Regions from separate parts of the Bartonella sp. SL317 genome, predicted to be linked through region 2. Evidence: predicted binding sites of a transcription regulator. Region 2 holds the regulator's gene; the other holds the start of a gene.
What was found. Region 2 encodes HrcA, which represses chaperone genes, less so after heat shock. Its sites were predicted from a motif close to GTTAGCACTCNCNNNNNGNGAGTGCTAAC; they were not measured.

Region 1 (7,907 bases), 390 kb from region 2:
GAAAACGCTCTATGAGACATAAATCGCAAGGCATATAGCCGCCAATATGTTCAAAACCAAGAGCAAGACCTACCGTGGTAGACAAGCAAAAAGCAAGAAAAAAAGCCCATAAACTTTGTTCTTTTCTGCTGGGTTCAAAATGAAGATGCTTATTTAAAAGTGGATGGGAAGACAAAACACATGCCATTGAGTTTGTTCCTTACAAAAGCTGTTTGTTAAAAAAAGTGATGAAAATCCCATAAATCAAAAGAAGGCTAACAAAACCAAAGAGAATAATCCATTTGAAATGTTGTTTTAAAAAATTCATTGCACTTTGTCCAAAATGTTTAATAAACCACGCGAGAAGATAAAAACGAGCACCACGAGAAAAAATACAAATGAGAATGAAAAGTTCAAGATGTACACTCATCACACCGGCCAAAATTGTGACAATTTTGATGGGGGGAAGATGAAAAAAACCGGATGTTATCAGTAAAAGAATCAGAAATTGTAAAGTTGCACTATTTTTCAGAGATTCAAAACTTTCAACTTTACCGTAAATTTCCAAAATGGGTTTTGCAAGGGTGTCATAGGCAAAATGTCCGATAAACCAACCTGCAATGCCTCCTAAAACAGAACAGGTCGTTGCAATCAAAGCATAGCGATAAACCTGCTTTTGACGGATAAGCAGCAGCGGGATGTATAAAACATCAACGGGAATTGGAAAAATAGAACTTTCAATAAAAGCAATGAAACCAAGCCAATGTGGCGCTGTACGTCGATTTGCTAAAGAAATCGTCCAAAGCTTTAATTTATTTAATATCATGCGTTTTTTATAAATTTAAGAGGTAAAAACTTTACAAATGTGTTTTCTATAAGTTCGATAAAGAAAATATTCCATAAAACAGAGAAGAAAAAGAGAGAAATTCTTAAAAAATGAGAAGTCTACTGTTGACGAATCTGTTCTTCTTCATATAGTGCAGAGAAATAATCGACAAGTGTGTCTTTTATAGCTTTAGTCTTTTATAGTTATGTGCGGGTGTGGTGGAACTGGTAGACGCGCCAAACTCAAAATCTGGTTCCGAGAGGAGTGTCGGTTCGAGTCCGACCACCCGCACCACTTATCAATTTTCTACAATATAGCGTGATGTCGTTGCTTATCTCGTTTCCTTTATAAGTCATTTTTTTATTTACTTAACTGCTTTTTATATACAACCTTGATATCTGATGATATCTGCCAAAAGTACAATGCAAAAGGTGATTTAAAAAGTGAGTAGGAAAAAAAGAACGCATGATAGCTTATTTGTCTTAAAAAATTTGCCTCAAGGTAGACAAGGTAAATATGCCGATAAAGCAGACTATGGCTTATTAAAACCATATCATTTTCATGTATACTTTTATCTTATTATGACGCACACGATTAATTTATAAAACATGGGGATTTATAAAATGTTGGTCTATAAGGAATGTTCACTGTTTTTCCTTTTGAAGGAAGTCCCCAGATAACATGAGATTCTCTCATTTTTTAATCTGTTTATCGTCAATCAACCAACACCATGTCTCTTGTGCGTTACGACAAGCTAAATGAGCTGCGTGGCGTAAAAATATCCAATAAAATGCCTATAATCAACCGTTGGTCCGCAAAACTGGAGGCTAAGATGCGTAATGGTGTCGTTTTTTTCAATACACCTTCCTTCACAAGCCTCAGCTTGAACAAACCGAAGCAAAAGTCTCCTTCTCGAAGTTATAAAGCTATATGAGAGAGATTTAAAATGAGAAAATCTTACGGTGTCTTGGTGTCTTATTCAAATTAAATGCGATATTATCATTATAAATCAATGTCAGGCATGATAGAAGAGCCGAGCTCATTTTCAGGCAGGCTTAATTCACCTAAGCTGGAATGGGGACCGGAGCCTAAAGGCCGAATATCATTGGCAAATTTAAACAGATTCGCGGCTCAAGCATTTAAGCTTGCGTGGCAATGCGCAAGAGCACCATGATGGGGCCAAGCGCTTTAAAATTTATTGTGCGCCGTCTTAAAGGATATTTTTGTGAGGGCACTGATTGTTTTTAGCAAATTGTTTTTAGCAAAGGCAATATCAAAGCTTGTTCGAGCGTTGAGTCCTATTCGAATAGCTGTTGCTTCTTGGGTGAAATATTGGTGGGATGGAGATGAGTGTTTAAAATGAACATTGTGGGTTATTATTATTGGGGGCTCATCAGGGCATTATAAGAGTACCATAGGAGCGCTCATACCCCGATGTTTTTTATGAACAAGGTTAGAGAGGTTTTCCTCTTCTTTAATTGGGCTCTTTATTATTGGGGCGCGATCATCTTTTTTAAGGTCAACCAGACGGTCATAATCTTCTCCTAAAAACACCGGCTTTTAGGGCTTGTGTGCGCAAAGTTGTCTCATTTTTATGGGCAGCTTTGGCAATTTCAGCGGCTTTTTCATAACCAATTTCTGGGGAAATTTTGGGGGAAAGAGCTGCTTTCTGGGGCAAGGGTTGCTCCTTACGTGCGTGAGCATTCCTATGAGTGCGTGAATATGAACACGATTGGCATGCAAGTCCTTAGCCAAGTCTTTGGGACGCAATGGAGATCAAAAGAACGCATGCAATTATTTTCAAGTGGGGTGATGGGGAGTGTTTAAGAGGAGAGTTAAAAAATGAATACTGTGGGCTATCATCATCGGGGCGTGGTGCCCCGATGTTTTTTATGAACAAGGTTAGAGAGGTTTTCCTCTTCTTTAATTGGGCTTTATTATTGGGGCGCGATCATCTTTTTTAAGGTCAACCAGACGGTCATAATCTTCTCCTAAAAACACCGGCTTTGAGGGCTTCGGTGCGCAAAGTTGTATCATTTTTATGGGCAGCTTTGGCAATTTCAGCGGCTTTTTCATAACCAATTTCTGGGGCAATTTTGGGGGCAAGAGCTGCTTTCTGGGGCAAGAGTTGCTCCTTACGTGCGTGAGCATTCCTATGAGTGCGTGAATATGAACACGATTGGCATGCAAGTCCTTAGACAATTCTTTGGGACGCAATGGAGATCAAAAGAACGCATGCAATTATTTTCAAGTGGGGTGATGGGGAGTGTTTAAGAGGAGAGTTAAAAAATGAATACTGCGGGTTATCATCATCATCGGGGCGTGGTGCCCCGATGTTTTTTATGAACAAGGTTAGAGAGGTTTTCCTCTTCTTTAATTGGGCTCTTTATTATTGGGGAGCGATCATCTTTTTAGGGTCAACCAGACGGTCATAATCTTCTCCTAAAAACACCGGCTTTGAGGGCTTGCGTGCGCAAAGTTGTCTCATTTTTATGGGCAGCTTTGGCAATTTCAGCGGCTTTTTCATAACCAATTTCTGGAGCAATTTTGGGGGCAAGAGCTGCTTTCTGGGGCAAGAGTTGCTCCTTACGTGCGTGAGCATTCCTATGAGTGCGTGAATATGAACACGATTGGCATGCAAGTCCTTAGACAATTCTTTGGGACGCAATGGAGATCAAAAGAACGCATGCAATTATTTTCAAGTGGGGTGATGGGGAGTGTTTAAGAGGAGAGTTAAAAAATGAATACTGTGGGCTATCATCATCGGGGCGTGGTGCCCCGATGTTTTTTATGAACAAGGTTTAGAGAGGTTTTCCTCTTCTTTAATTGGGCTCTTTATTATTGGGGCGCGATCATCTTTTTGGGGTCAACCAGACGGTCATAATCTTCTCCAGAAACACCGGCTTTGAGGGCTTCGGTGCGCAAAGTTGTATCATTTTTATGGGCAGCTTTGGCAATTTCAGCGGCTTTTTCATAACCAATTTCTGGGGCAAGGGCTGTGACCAACATCAGTGAGCGCTCCATGAGTGCGTGAATATGAACACGATTGGCACGTAGTCCTTGGACGCAATGGAGATCAAAAGAGCGCATGCAATCCCCAAGAAGGGTAATGGATTGCAAGACATTATAGCCAATAAGAGGTTTATAAACATTGAGTTCAAAATGCCCTTGACTTGCAGCAAAGGTAACGCTGGTGTGATTGCCAAAAACTTGGGCTGCAACCATGGTCATGGCTTCACATTGGGTGGGGTTGACCTTGCCAGGCATGATAGAAGAGCCGGGTTCATTTTCAGGCAAGCTTAATTCACCTAAGCCGGAACGCGGACCAGAGCCTAAAAACCGAATGTCATTGGCAATTTTAAATAGATCTGCGGCTAGAGCGTTTAAGCTGCCATGGAAATGCGCAAGCGCGCCATGATGGGCAAGTGCTTCAAATTTATTGGGTGCCGTCTTAAAGGATATTCCGGTGAGGGTGCTGATTGTTTGAGCAAAGGCAACATCAAAACCTTTCGGGGCGTTGAGCCCTGTTCCAACAGCCGTTCCACCTTGCGCCAGCATTTGAACATCGGCAAGGGCTGTTTCAATACGCTGAAGACTGGCTTCTAGAGCAACCCGATAACCTGAAAATTCTTGTGCAAGCGTTAAAGGCGTTGCATCTTGTGTATGGGTGCGGCCAATTTTAATGATATCGGCAAATTCTTCTTCCTTTTTCTTTAAAGTGGAAATGAGTGCTTCAAGAATGGGAAAGAGATGTTGGCGCGTCTGCAATGTGGTGGCAATGTGAAGTGCCGTGGGAAAAGAATCGTTGGAGGATTGACTCATATTGACATGGTCATTGGGATGAACGGGCTTTTTACTTCCCAACTTTCCCCCCAAAAGCATGCTGGCATGGTTGGCAATCACTTCATTGACATTCATATTGCTTTGCGTACCAGAGCCTGTTTGCCAAACAGAAAGGGGAAAATGCTCATCAAAAGCGCCAGAAAGAACTTCATCGGCGGCGGTAACAATGGCTTTTCCAATGTTTTGCGGAAGTTTGCCTTTGTCCATATTGACAAGAGCTGCGGCTTTTTTGATAAGGCTTAAGGCATAAATAATGGCAAGAGGCTGCTTTTCACTGCCAATATTAAAATTATGCAGAGAACGTTCAGTTTGTGCACCCCAATAACGATCTTGGCGTACCGCAATCGTTCCAAAGCTATCCGTTTCCTGACGTGTTTCAACCATGATTAAGATCCTTTTTTGTTCACGGGTTCTTAAAAAAGCTAAATAACGCGAAAGTGCAAGAAGAAGCAAGATGTTGAAGCTTTATTTAAGAGAAATTATTTTATGGCTATCCTTGACATTGAGAAAGGCCGATTTTATATCTTGGATGGTGTTAGCACTCACATGTATAGAGTGCTAGCAAGAACTTTTAAGATTAATGCAATTATGTTCAGTTTTAAGGATTTAAAACATGGCTAATATACAATTCCGCCCGCTTCACGATCGTGTCGTTGTCCGTCGGGTTGAATCTGAAAATAAAACCGCTGGTGGGATTATTATTCCTGATACAGCAAAAGAAAAACCACAAGAAGGCGAAGTTATTGCGGTTGGCAATGGTGCTCTGGATGATAACGGAAAGCGCGTGCCTTTAGAAGTCAAAACAGGAGACCGTATTTTATTTGGAAAATGGTCTGGAACTGAAGTCAAGATTAATGGCGAAGACCTCTTAATCATGAAAGAATCGGACATTATGGGAATTATGGGCTAATTGAGAGGCGCTCAGTTTTTCATTCTTGTACTATTGTGAAAAAAACTCCAAGGAGAAATTAAATGGCTGCTAAAGAAGTCAAATTTGGCCGTGAAGCGCGTGAGCGTTTGTTGCGTGGTGTCGACATCCTTGCTAATGCGGTTAAGGTGACACTCGGTCCTAAAGGACGCAATGTGGTGATTGATAAATCATTTGGTGCGCCGCGCATCACAAAAGATGGTGTATCCGTTGCAAAGGAAATCGAACTGGAAGATAAGTTTGAAAATATGGGTGCGCAAATGTTGCGCGAAGTTGCGTCTAAAACCAATGATATTGCTGGTGATGGAACAACAACAGCAACAGTGTTGGGACATGCTATTGTGCAAGAAGGGGTTAAAGCTGTTGCTGCCGGTATGAACCCAATGGACCTTAAACGCGGCATTGATGCTGCTGTTGATGAAGTGGTGGCTAATCTTTTCAAAAAGGCTAAAAAAATCCAAACTTCAGCAGAAATTGCACAAGTGGGAACCATTTCCGCAAACGGTGCGGCTGAAGTTGGTAAAATGATTGCTGATGCCATGGAAAAAGTAGGCAATGAAGGCGTCATTACCGTGGAAGAAGCAAAAACTGCTGAAACGGAATTGGAAGTCGTGGAAGGAATGCAATTTGACCGTGGCTATCTTTCTCCTTACTTTGTCACGAATGCGGAGAAAATGGTTGCTGATCTTGATGATCCTTACATTCTTATTCACGAAAAGAAACTGTCTAATTTGCAATCCTTACTTCCAGTTTTGGAAGCGGTGGTTCAGTCTGGAAAACCCCTTCTTATTATTGCTGAAGATGTGGAAGGTGAAGCTTTGGCAACGCTCGTGGTTAACAAATTGCGTGGTGGTTTGAAAATTGCGGCTGTAAAAGCACCTGGATTTGGTGATCGTCGTAAAGCGATGCTTGAAGATATCGCTATCTTGACATCTGGGCAAGTTATTTCTGAAGATGTGGGCATTAAGCTTGAAAATGTCACTTTGGATATGCTTGGACGGGCAAAGAAAGTGAATATTTCTAAAGAAAACACCACCATTATTGATGGTGCTGGACAAAAGGCTGAAATTAGCGCACGCGTTAATCAGATTAAAGCGCAGATTGAAGAAACAACTTCTGACTATGATCGTGAAAAATTGCAAGAAAGACTAGCTAAATTGGCTGGTGGTGTTGCTGTTATCCGTGTGGGTGGTGCAACAGAAGTTGAAGTGAAAGAAAAGAAAGACCGTGTCGATGATGCGTTGAATGCAACACGGGCAGCTGTAGAAGAAGGTATTGTTGCTGGTGGTGGTACCGCATTGTTGCGTGCTGCAAGTGCGTTGACCGTTAAGGGAAGCAATCCTGACCAAGAAGCCGGTATTAATATCGTGCGTCGTGCTCTCCAAGCACCAGCCCGTCAAATTGCAACCAATGCCGGTGAAGAAGCAGCGATTATTGTTGGCAAGGTGTTGGAAAATAATGCTGACACATTTGGTTACAATACCGCAACCGGTGAATTTGGTGATTTGATTGCTTTGGGAATTGTTGACCCTGTGAAAGTGGTACGTTCTGCTCTTCAAAATGCAGCTTCAATTGCGAGCCTTTTGATTACAACAGAAGCAATGGTTGCTGAAGTTCCAAAGAAAGAAGCTCCAATGCCTTCAATGCCGGCTGGTGGAATGGGCGGTATGGGTGGAATGGGCGGCATGGATTTCTAAGCTCTTTTCCCTAGAGAAAATAAAGAAACGGGTCTTTTCGACCCGTTTTTTTGTCTATTTTTTTGTTTCTCATATTTTTGAGAGGCTCTTTTTGTTCCCTATCTCTCATGGTTTTTATCCCCATGTTTTCCAATATATCACGGCTCTGATATTCTCATGAATAACATACTCTATTTGATCCCTTCCATTTGCGCGTTTTTCTGACTGTCACTAGATGCGTCTTTTTCCTACACAGTGCTCATTGTTATGGTTCATTTTATAGTGCCACGTTTTTACGATTTTACAAATTTACAGAAATAAGTAGAAAAAACCCCTTGCACTTTCAAGACCATTTTGCGGTGGAATTGATGTGTAGTACGGGGGTTGGTGCATGGTGTGGGGGTTGATGTGTGGTGTCGAGGTTGATGTGTGGTACGGGGGTGGTGGTGCTTAGTGCGCGGATAGTGCATAGTACGAGTGGTTCATGGTGCGAGAACTGGTGGTGGTTTAGTTTCTTGCAAATCATGACAAGCGTATGAGATAAGAAATATAGAGCCCCTATAGCTTTTAATATATCACGGCTCTGATATTCTCATGAATAGCATGCTCTATTTGATCCCTTCCATTTACGCGTTTTTCTGACTGTCCATAGATG
Region 2 (7,907 bases):
CCACTTCAGCTATTACAGGCTCTTATTCGTTGTCCTTCTGTTACGCCTCATGAAGCAGGGGCTTTATCAACTTTGGAACAATTTTTGAAAAAAATGGGATTTCATGTCGAGCGCCCTATTTTTACGGATAAAAATACAGATAATGTTGAAAATCTTTATGCAAAAATGGGAAGCGAAGGCCCTCATCTTATGTTTGCAGGGCATACGGATGTTGTACCGACAGGGGCATTGGAAGATTGGACTTATCCACCTTTTGAAGCTGTTATAAATCAGGGGAAATTATATGGGCGGGGTGCTGTGGATATGAAAGGCGGTATCGCTTGTTTTATTGCAGCTCTAGCGCGCGTTCTTAAAAAACAATCCATTAAAGGAACGATAAGCCTTTTGATTACCGGTGATGAAGAGGGCCCTGCCATTAACGGTACGATAAAACTTCTCCAATGGGCAGAAAAAAAAGGAGAAAAATGGACTGCAGCTCTTGTGGGAGAACCAACAAGCGTAAAGACTGTTGGTGATGTTATAAAAATTGGACGCCGCGGATCGATTTCTGGGATCATTACTGTGAAAGGTCGCCAAGGTCATGTTGCTTTTCCAGAACGGGCTGCCAATCCTTTGCCTTTGGCAAGTAAACTTATTCAAGCATTGACACAAACGGCCTTAGATCAAGGGACAGAGAATTTTCAACCCAGTAATTTAGAACTAACAACTATCGATACTGGTAATGTGGCGGTTAATGTTATTCCAGCGCAGACAACAATTCGCTTTAATATACGCTATAACGATCTTTGGACAAAAGAAACGCTGATGGAAGAAATTGAAAAGCGTCTTGCTCTGGTGCAATCAAAAAATAACAGTGATCAATATCCCTCTTATCAACTCGAATGGATTCCAAGTTTGGGGGATGTTTTTTTAACCAAAAATGATAAACTTATTCAAATTTTATCCAATGCTATTAAAAGTGTAACAGGGCATATGCCAGAATGTTCCACGTCTGGTGGAACTTCAGATGCACGATTTATTAAGGATTATTGTCCCGTGGTTGAATTTGGTTTACCAGGGCAAACGATGCATATGATAGATGAATGTGTCGCCCTTGATGCAGTGGAAATGCTCACGGTTATTTATGAGCGTTTTATTGTTGATTTTTTTGCATAGAGAAATAATTGTTTGGTTCAACAATATCTTTATCTTGTTTTTCCATAAGACCCTTTTGTTGCCTCAAAACATTGCCATTTGAGATGTGGCAATATAAGGTGAGACTTACTGTATTAACGGATTTTAGCGTATGTGATGAGCATTCTAAAGCTGGAATTTTATTCATAAAGTCTTCAGTTTCGTGGAGCATATGAGTGGAAAACCAAGAGAAACTTGTTTTAAGAAATAGCGTCGTTTACAGATCTAATTGCGTTAAGAATAGTTGTTCTTAATTTGTTATAGCCAATGGTGCTTATGAAAATAGTGTAATAAAATCTATAGGATATCACTCTTTTTATGCTTTTTTATAGCTTTTATCCAAATATTTCCTCACTTTTAAGCAGTCAGTGAATGGTTGTAATTAATGTACTATGAACAGTTTTGAAATAAAAAAACCTTACGATATTTTGGTCTAATTTTTGCTGTTAAAAATAATAATTATGATTAAAATCAATATGTTGTTATAAAAAGCTTTAGTTTGCAAGTTGACTGATAATGTGATCAAGAACAATACGTCCTTTGGCTGTTGCTTTTAAGCGTTGGTTGTCCACCATTTCTACCAGTTCTTGGTGTTGTAAATCGATAAGTTTTTCCATTGGGATGCGTTTTGGGCTTAAGGTTTCATAGCGTGTAAGTTCTAAGCCTTCACAAAGTCGCAACCCCATAAGGAGCATTTCATTTGCCTGTTGCTCTATGGTTAATCGTTCTGTTTCAATACAGCCATGTCCTGTTTTTTCGACCAATTCAAGCCACTGTTCAGGATGCTTTTCATTGATTGTAACATAACGTTCATGGGTTTCAAGGTGTGATAAAGGTGTTTTTGAAAAAGCGGAAGAAGGGTTTGGTCCGTTCTCAATGAAACGCCCGTGTGCTCCTGGACCAAAGCCTGCATATTGATGATAGCGCCAATAAAGAAGGTTGTGTGCTGATTCAGCACCAGGCACGGCATGGTTTGAAATTTCATAGGCAGGAAGTCCATACAGAGCTGTTATTTCTTGGGTAAGGTGATACATATCTGCTGCGAGTTCCGATGGAGGAAGGCTAAGCCTCCCTGCGTCATGAAGTCGTTTAAAGGCGGTTCCTTCTTCGATCGTCAATTGATAAAGGGAAAGATGGTCTGCTGCCAAATCAATGGCTTGTACAAGTTCAGATTTCCATTGTTCAAGGGTTTGTTCGGGGCGAGCATAAATGAGATCAAAGGATAAACGTGGAAAAATTTTTCGTGCTAAAGCAATGGCACAAAGAGCTTGTTCCACATTATGGAGTCGGCCAAGTTTGCGTAATGCTTTATCATTGAGCGCTTGTATCCCTAAAGATAAGCGATTAACACCCGCAGCACGGTATCCATGAAAGCGCTCTGCTTCCACACTGGATGGATTAGCTTCTAATGTAATTTCAACTTTATCATCAAGTATCCATTTCCTTGCAAGTGCCTGCAAGAGGGCATCAACAGTTTGTGGCTCCATAAGAGAGGGGGTTCCCCCACCAATAAAAATACTGGTAATATGACGGGGGCCTATTTTATGGTATTGCGTTTCTATTTCGCGCTCAAAGGCGGTGACAAAACGTGGTTGATCAACACCATGGATGCGAACATGTGAATTAAAGTCACAATAGGGACATTTAGCCGCACAAAAGGGCCAATGAATGTAAATGCCAAAAGGTTCATTCATGAGAATGCCAGAAGGTTTTCTGCCAAAAGTTTAAAAGCTCGTGCGCGATGTGAAAGAGGGGGAATGTCATTGTTTTGCCAGCCGTGCTTTTGCTCTGTTGACATTTCTCCAAAGGTATTTTCATATCCATCTGGTAAAAAAATAGGATCAAAGCCAAAACCTTTGTCTCCTCGTGGAGGCCAAATGAATGTTCCTTCAACGCATCCACGGAAATAATCTGCATGTTTATCAGGCCATGCAATGCAAATGACGGATATAAAACGGCATTTTCGTTGATTTTTTCCTCTCGCTCCGACTTTTTGGAGTTCATCTTCTATTTTTTGCATTGCTTTTGGAAAATTACGTGTACCATCGGCTTGAATTGCCCAATCGGCTGTATAAACGCCTGGTGCCCCATCCAATGCATCCACCTCTAAGCCTGAATCATCAGAAAGAGCAGGCAGTCCTGTCTTTTTTGCTGCTGAAAAAGCTTTAATATAAGCATTTTCTTCAAATGTTGTTCCTGTTTCTTTTGGTTCTGGCAAGTCAAGCTCTTTTGCTGATTGTATTATTAAACCGAAAGGCGCAACCAAATTAGTGATTTCATGTAATTTACCAGCGTTATGTGTAGCAATGACAAGTTTTTTATCTTCTATGCTTCTCATATAGATTTCTCCAAAAGTGAAAAGGGAACTACTGTTATACTAAAAATCAGCTTAAAAATTCTTATGACATACATTCTTATCGATTTTACATGATGAGATTTTTTACATGCTTTATGATATTTTATTCAAATAAAATTTTACTTTGTGAAGACAACGATTGAAAAGACACGAGAGAGGCTCTTTTTTATGAAAACCTTTATTTTTATGAGAGCCTTTTTATGGGAGAAGTCCAATTTTCTATTCCCAGTAGTTTGTAAACAATTCAGATTCCCTTAGCAAGTCCTTAAAAAAGATCAATTCCTATCTTAAATACCCAATCACATATTCTAAAAAACACCTCGCGCACAATTTATATATTTATATGCCTTATATCAACATTCTAAAAGATGGTGTTTTACGGCTCAATAAAATAATATATTTTTATACTTATACTACTTTAGACTATTTGACCAAAGCTTGGCAAAAATTATATAAGAGAAGAGTGTTTTTAAAAGTAGTGAAACAATTGTGATGAAGCACAAACCTATTGATAATGAATTTAAATATCTTGATGAACGTTCGCGTGATATTTTTCGCCATATTGTTGAAGCCTATCTTAATGATGGTGAACCTGTAGGGTCACGCAATCTTTCGCGACTTTTGCAACAAACACTGTCCCCTGCAACGATTCGCAATGTGATGAGTGATCTTGAACATCTTGGTTTGATTTATGCACCGCATGTTTCTGCGGGGCGGATGCCTACACAATCGGGTTTACGCTTTTTTGTTGATGCATTTATGGAGGCGGGTGATTTGCCAAACGAGGAGCGGGAAAATATTGAAATGCAAGTCAAAGAGGCAGGTCATGCGCAATCGGTTGAACATTTTCTTGTTCAAGCAAGCCGAGTTCTTTCAGATCTCTCCCGTGGGGCAGGACTTGTGCTTGCAACAAAACAAGAAGGAACATTGAAACATATTGAATTTGTGCGCCTTGATAGGGAGCATGCTCTTGCTGTTTTAGTAACTCAACAAGGTGAAGTTGAAAATCGGATTGTTCATTTGCCAGAAGGAGTAACGCATGCACAATTGACAGAAGCAACGAATTTTCTCAATGCGCATATTCAAGGACGTACATTGAATGAAGCTAAAGGGGAAATTGCTCGTTTATGTGCAGAGACACAAGCTGCACTTGATGATTTATCGCATCATCTTGTTGAAACAGGATTAGCTCTTTGGGGAGGAGAAGGGGCGGATCATAAAATACACCTCATTGTTCGTGGACGCAGTAATTTACTTGAAGATATGAAAGCAGAAGAAGATTTAGAACGATTACGCCATTTATTCGATGATCTTGAAACACGTGAGAGTATGGCACAACTTCTCGATTTAACGGATGCGGGTTCAGGGGTACGAATTTTTATTGGTTCAGAAAATAAATTATTTTCACTTTCTGGTTCTTCTTTAGTCGTAGCACCTTATCGTGATTCACAACAAAGAGTCATTGGTGCTTTAGGCGTTATTGGTCCTACACGACTTAATTATGCAAGGATTGTTCCCATGGTTGATTATACAGCTCAGCTTGTGTCACAGTTATTACGTTAAAATGATGCAGTTTAAGTATTTGTACTATAAAAGCTCATTATATTAATATACATCAATACCCCTTGATTTTTGTCTGTAAAATTTCGATATCGAAAATAACAAATCTTATGAAGGAATAGAATTTTTATGTCTGATGAAAAAAACAAATTTACTGACGCTTCATTTGAAAATTGTGATTTAAAAAATCCAGCTGATCGTAATACACTTAAACAAGCAGCGGATGAGCTTTTAAAAACACATAAAACAGAAGCACATGAAGACGTTGAAGAAGAAAGTAATGAGATTGATCCTTTAGCATCTTTGCAGAATGAAAATAAAGAGCTGAAAGATCAGCTTTTACGTCTTGCAGCAGATATGGAAAATCTTCGACGTCGCACAGCGCGTGATGTAGCAGATGCGAGGGCTTATTCCATTGCTAATTTTGCACGGGATATGTTATCTGTTTCTGACAATCTCAATCGTGCTTTGGAAGCAATTCCAGAAGGTGCACGGGAAAGTGATGCTGGTTTGAAATCATTGGCAGAAGGTGTTGAAATGACTGAACGTGCCATGATGGCAGCCTTAGAACGTCATGGGGTACAGAAAATTCATCCAGATGGGCAAAAATTTGATCCTCACTTTCATCAAGCGATGTTTGAAATTCCTAATGCCGATGTCCCCGATAACACTGTTCAACAAGTGGTTCAGGCTGGTTATATTATAGGAGAAAGGGTTTTGCGTCCAGCTATAGTAGGTGTGGCCAAAGGAGGAACAAAAGAAGCTGCTGTTGAAACTGATTCGGCTTCACATCAATAATCAGACTCCAATGTAAAATGCAGCATTCTCCGCAATTTTGCATGTATGGGGTCTTTTTTCAAAGATAAAAGGGTGTTACAAACACCCTTTTATCTTTGAAGTGGCCAGTTTCCTTTTACAAGATACCTAGCATCGCTTGAAGGAGATGGCGATGAAAATAAAACAAAGTGATCGACCTCAAAAGGAGAAAATGATAAATTTTTTCGAAAGAGCAGATAAGGAACAAGGTCTTCAGGTTTGGTATCGCGCAGCCGCGCAAGGGTAATATGTGGAATAAATTGCCTTTCATCAGGCGTTAAACCTAAATGACTGCGAATACATTGCATCTTTTCGTGTAAAAGGTTGAGAGCCTCACAAGGTTTAATGCGAATAACAAGAGAGGGGGAAGCGTTTTCTGAACCAAAAATATCAAAACCTTCTATTTGTAACATAAAAAGAGGGAGCTTTATTGTGTCAAAGGCGTATATAAGGGCATCTGCTGTCGAACTTTCAACTTCACCGAAAAAAGACAAAGTGACGTGAAAATTTTGCGGATTAACCCACCGTGTATTTGGTAAGCCATTTTGCAACGCTATCAGTTGTTGTGTTGTTTGTTGAGGAACCTGAAGAGCACTAAATAGACGACCCATAATATTATCTCCTTATAATAACAAGATGCTATCCCAAGTGCAATGACGGATAAATTGAAAGTGAAGAATGCCACAGAAGATAAGGCAATAGTGTAAAAAAAGAATGTCTAAAAAATGCTTACCATTATTATGAACGCACAAAGCTCATTCTTTAAGAAGATGGTTGTGATATCGATAAGAATTGCATTTTCATGATATGCATCACAATGATGGGTAGTTGAAAATTATTTATGTATTGTGAAAAGCTATAAAGTTAATAGAAAATAAGAAAGTTGATTGATTTCTGATTTGTGAAATTATCTTGATATTTCTTTTATTTAAAAGCAAAAATAGTCAATACAAGTAAGAATCCTCGTTTTTGTAAAGATCTAAATCATACGCTTAAGTTGAGTAACAGTCGTAATACGCAAAAACAATCTAAATTGACTAAATAATGTTAGGAAAGAAAGCAAAAAATTCTGCATAATTTAATTATGATAAGCTGTTACATTCATAAAATTGCACCAATCTACAGTTGATATGAATATTAAAATAAAAATGGAAAAAGCAATTAAAATTCAAAATAATTATGGAAGGTTCTTATTCTCTAAGGATTATTATTTTTTTATGGTGAGAGGCACTAGTTTTCTTCTCCAAAATTGTTATTGATGAGCTTTTCAAGAGCATTAAGAGCATCTGTTGCTTCTGGTCCCCAAACACGAACGGTGAGGTTGCAACCGGACGAAGCTGCGAGCATCATAAGCCCCATAATGGATGAACCACCAACGATTTTTCCATCCTTTTCAACTTCAACAGTGACATTAAAATTGTCAACAGTTTGTACAAATTTTGCAGAAGCCCTTGCATGCAATCCACGTTTATTACAGATATTGAAATGACGGCTTATTTGAGAGGGTAGGGTATCTTTGGAAAGCATCAGTATTTATCATCCGCTATAAAGTCATACTTGGTACACTAATATATTTACGCCCTGCTTCTTGTGCTATTCTTAATGCGTCTGATAATGAGATATCAGGACATTTCCGAATCGAAATCAATTTAATAAGCATGGGCAAATTAACTCCTGCAATCATTTCAACACGTCCTTTTTCAATAGCAGGAATAGCTATATTTGATGGTGTTCCACCGAACACATCTGTTAATATAATGACGCCATGATCTGTATTTGTATCGGTTACTGCGGCTATAATATCACCTCGGCGTTGTTCTATATCGTCATCAGGATAAACGCATATTGTTGCGAACTTTTCTTGTGTTCCAACAACATGTTCCACGGCATGTAAAAATTCGACAGCCAGCTCACCGTGCGTTACAAGCACGAGTCCAATCATTTACGCAAACTCCTGTTAACTCATAAGATCCAACCATATTGGTGGGAAAGATATTGTACA

Region 1: the regulator HrcA is predicted to act here: its motif matches at 5,183-5,211, upstream of groES (co-chaperone GroES).

Annotation. Positions count from the first base shown of each region.
Region 1 covers NZ_CM185144.1:525,968-533,874, reverse strand. Annotated here, with positions in the region: gene AC6ER9_RS02565 (disulfide bond formation protein B) at 1-187, opposite strand, end outside; gene AC6ER9_RS02560 (YqaA family protein) at 200-805, opposite strand; tRNA gene AC6ER9_RS02555 (tRNA-Leu) at 1,015-1,099, shown strand; partial or broken gene AC6ER9_RS02550 (lyase family protein) at 1,823-2,128, opposite strand; partial or broken gene AC6ER9_RS02545 (hypothetical protein) at 2,355-2,610, opposite strand; partial or broken gene AC6ER9_RS02540 (hypothetical protein) at 2,743-3,057, opposite strand; gene AC6ER9_RS02535 (hypothetical protein) at 3,235-3,381, opposite strand; gene fumC (class II fumarate hydratase) at 3,644-5,032, opposite strand; gene groES (co-chaperone GroES) at 5,262-5,558, shown strand; gene groL (chaperonin GroEL) at 5,621-7,273, shown strand.
Region 2 covers NZ_CM185144.1:920,206-928,112, forward strand. Annotated here, with positions in the region: gene dapE (succinyl-diaminopimelate desuccinylase) at 1-1,155, shown strand, start outside; gene hemW (radical SAM family heme chaperone HemW) at 1,668-2,867, opposite strand; gene rdgB (RdgB/HAM1 family non-canonical purine NTP pyrophosphatase) at 2,864-3,511, opposite strand; gene hrcA (heat-inducible transcriptional repressor HrcA) at 4,022-5,092, shown strand; gene grpE (nucleotide exchange factor GrpE) at 5,219-5,887, shown strand; gene thpR (RNA 2',3'-cyclic phosphodiesterase) at 5,977-6,516, opposite strand; gene AC6ER9_RS04275 (HPr family phosphocarrier protein) at 7,136-7,432, opposite strand; gene AC6ER9_RS04280 (PTS sugar transporter subunit IIA) at 7,449-7,847, opposite strand.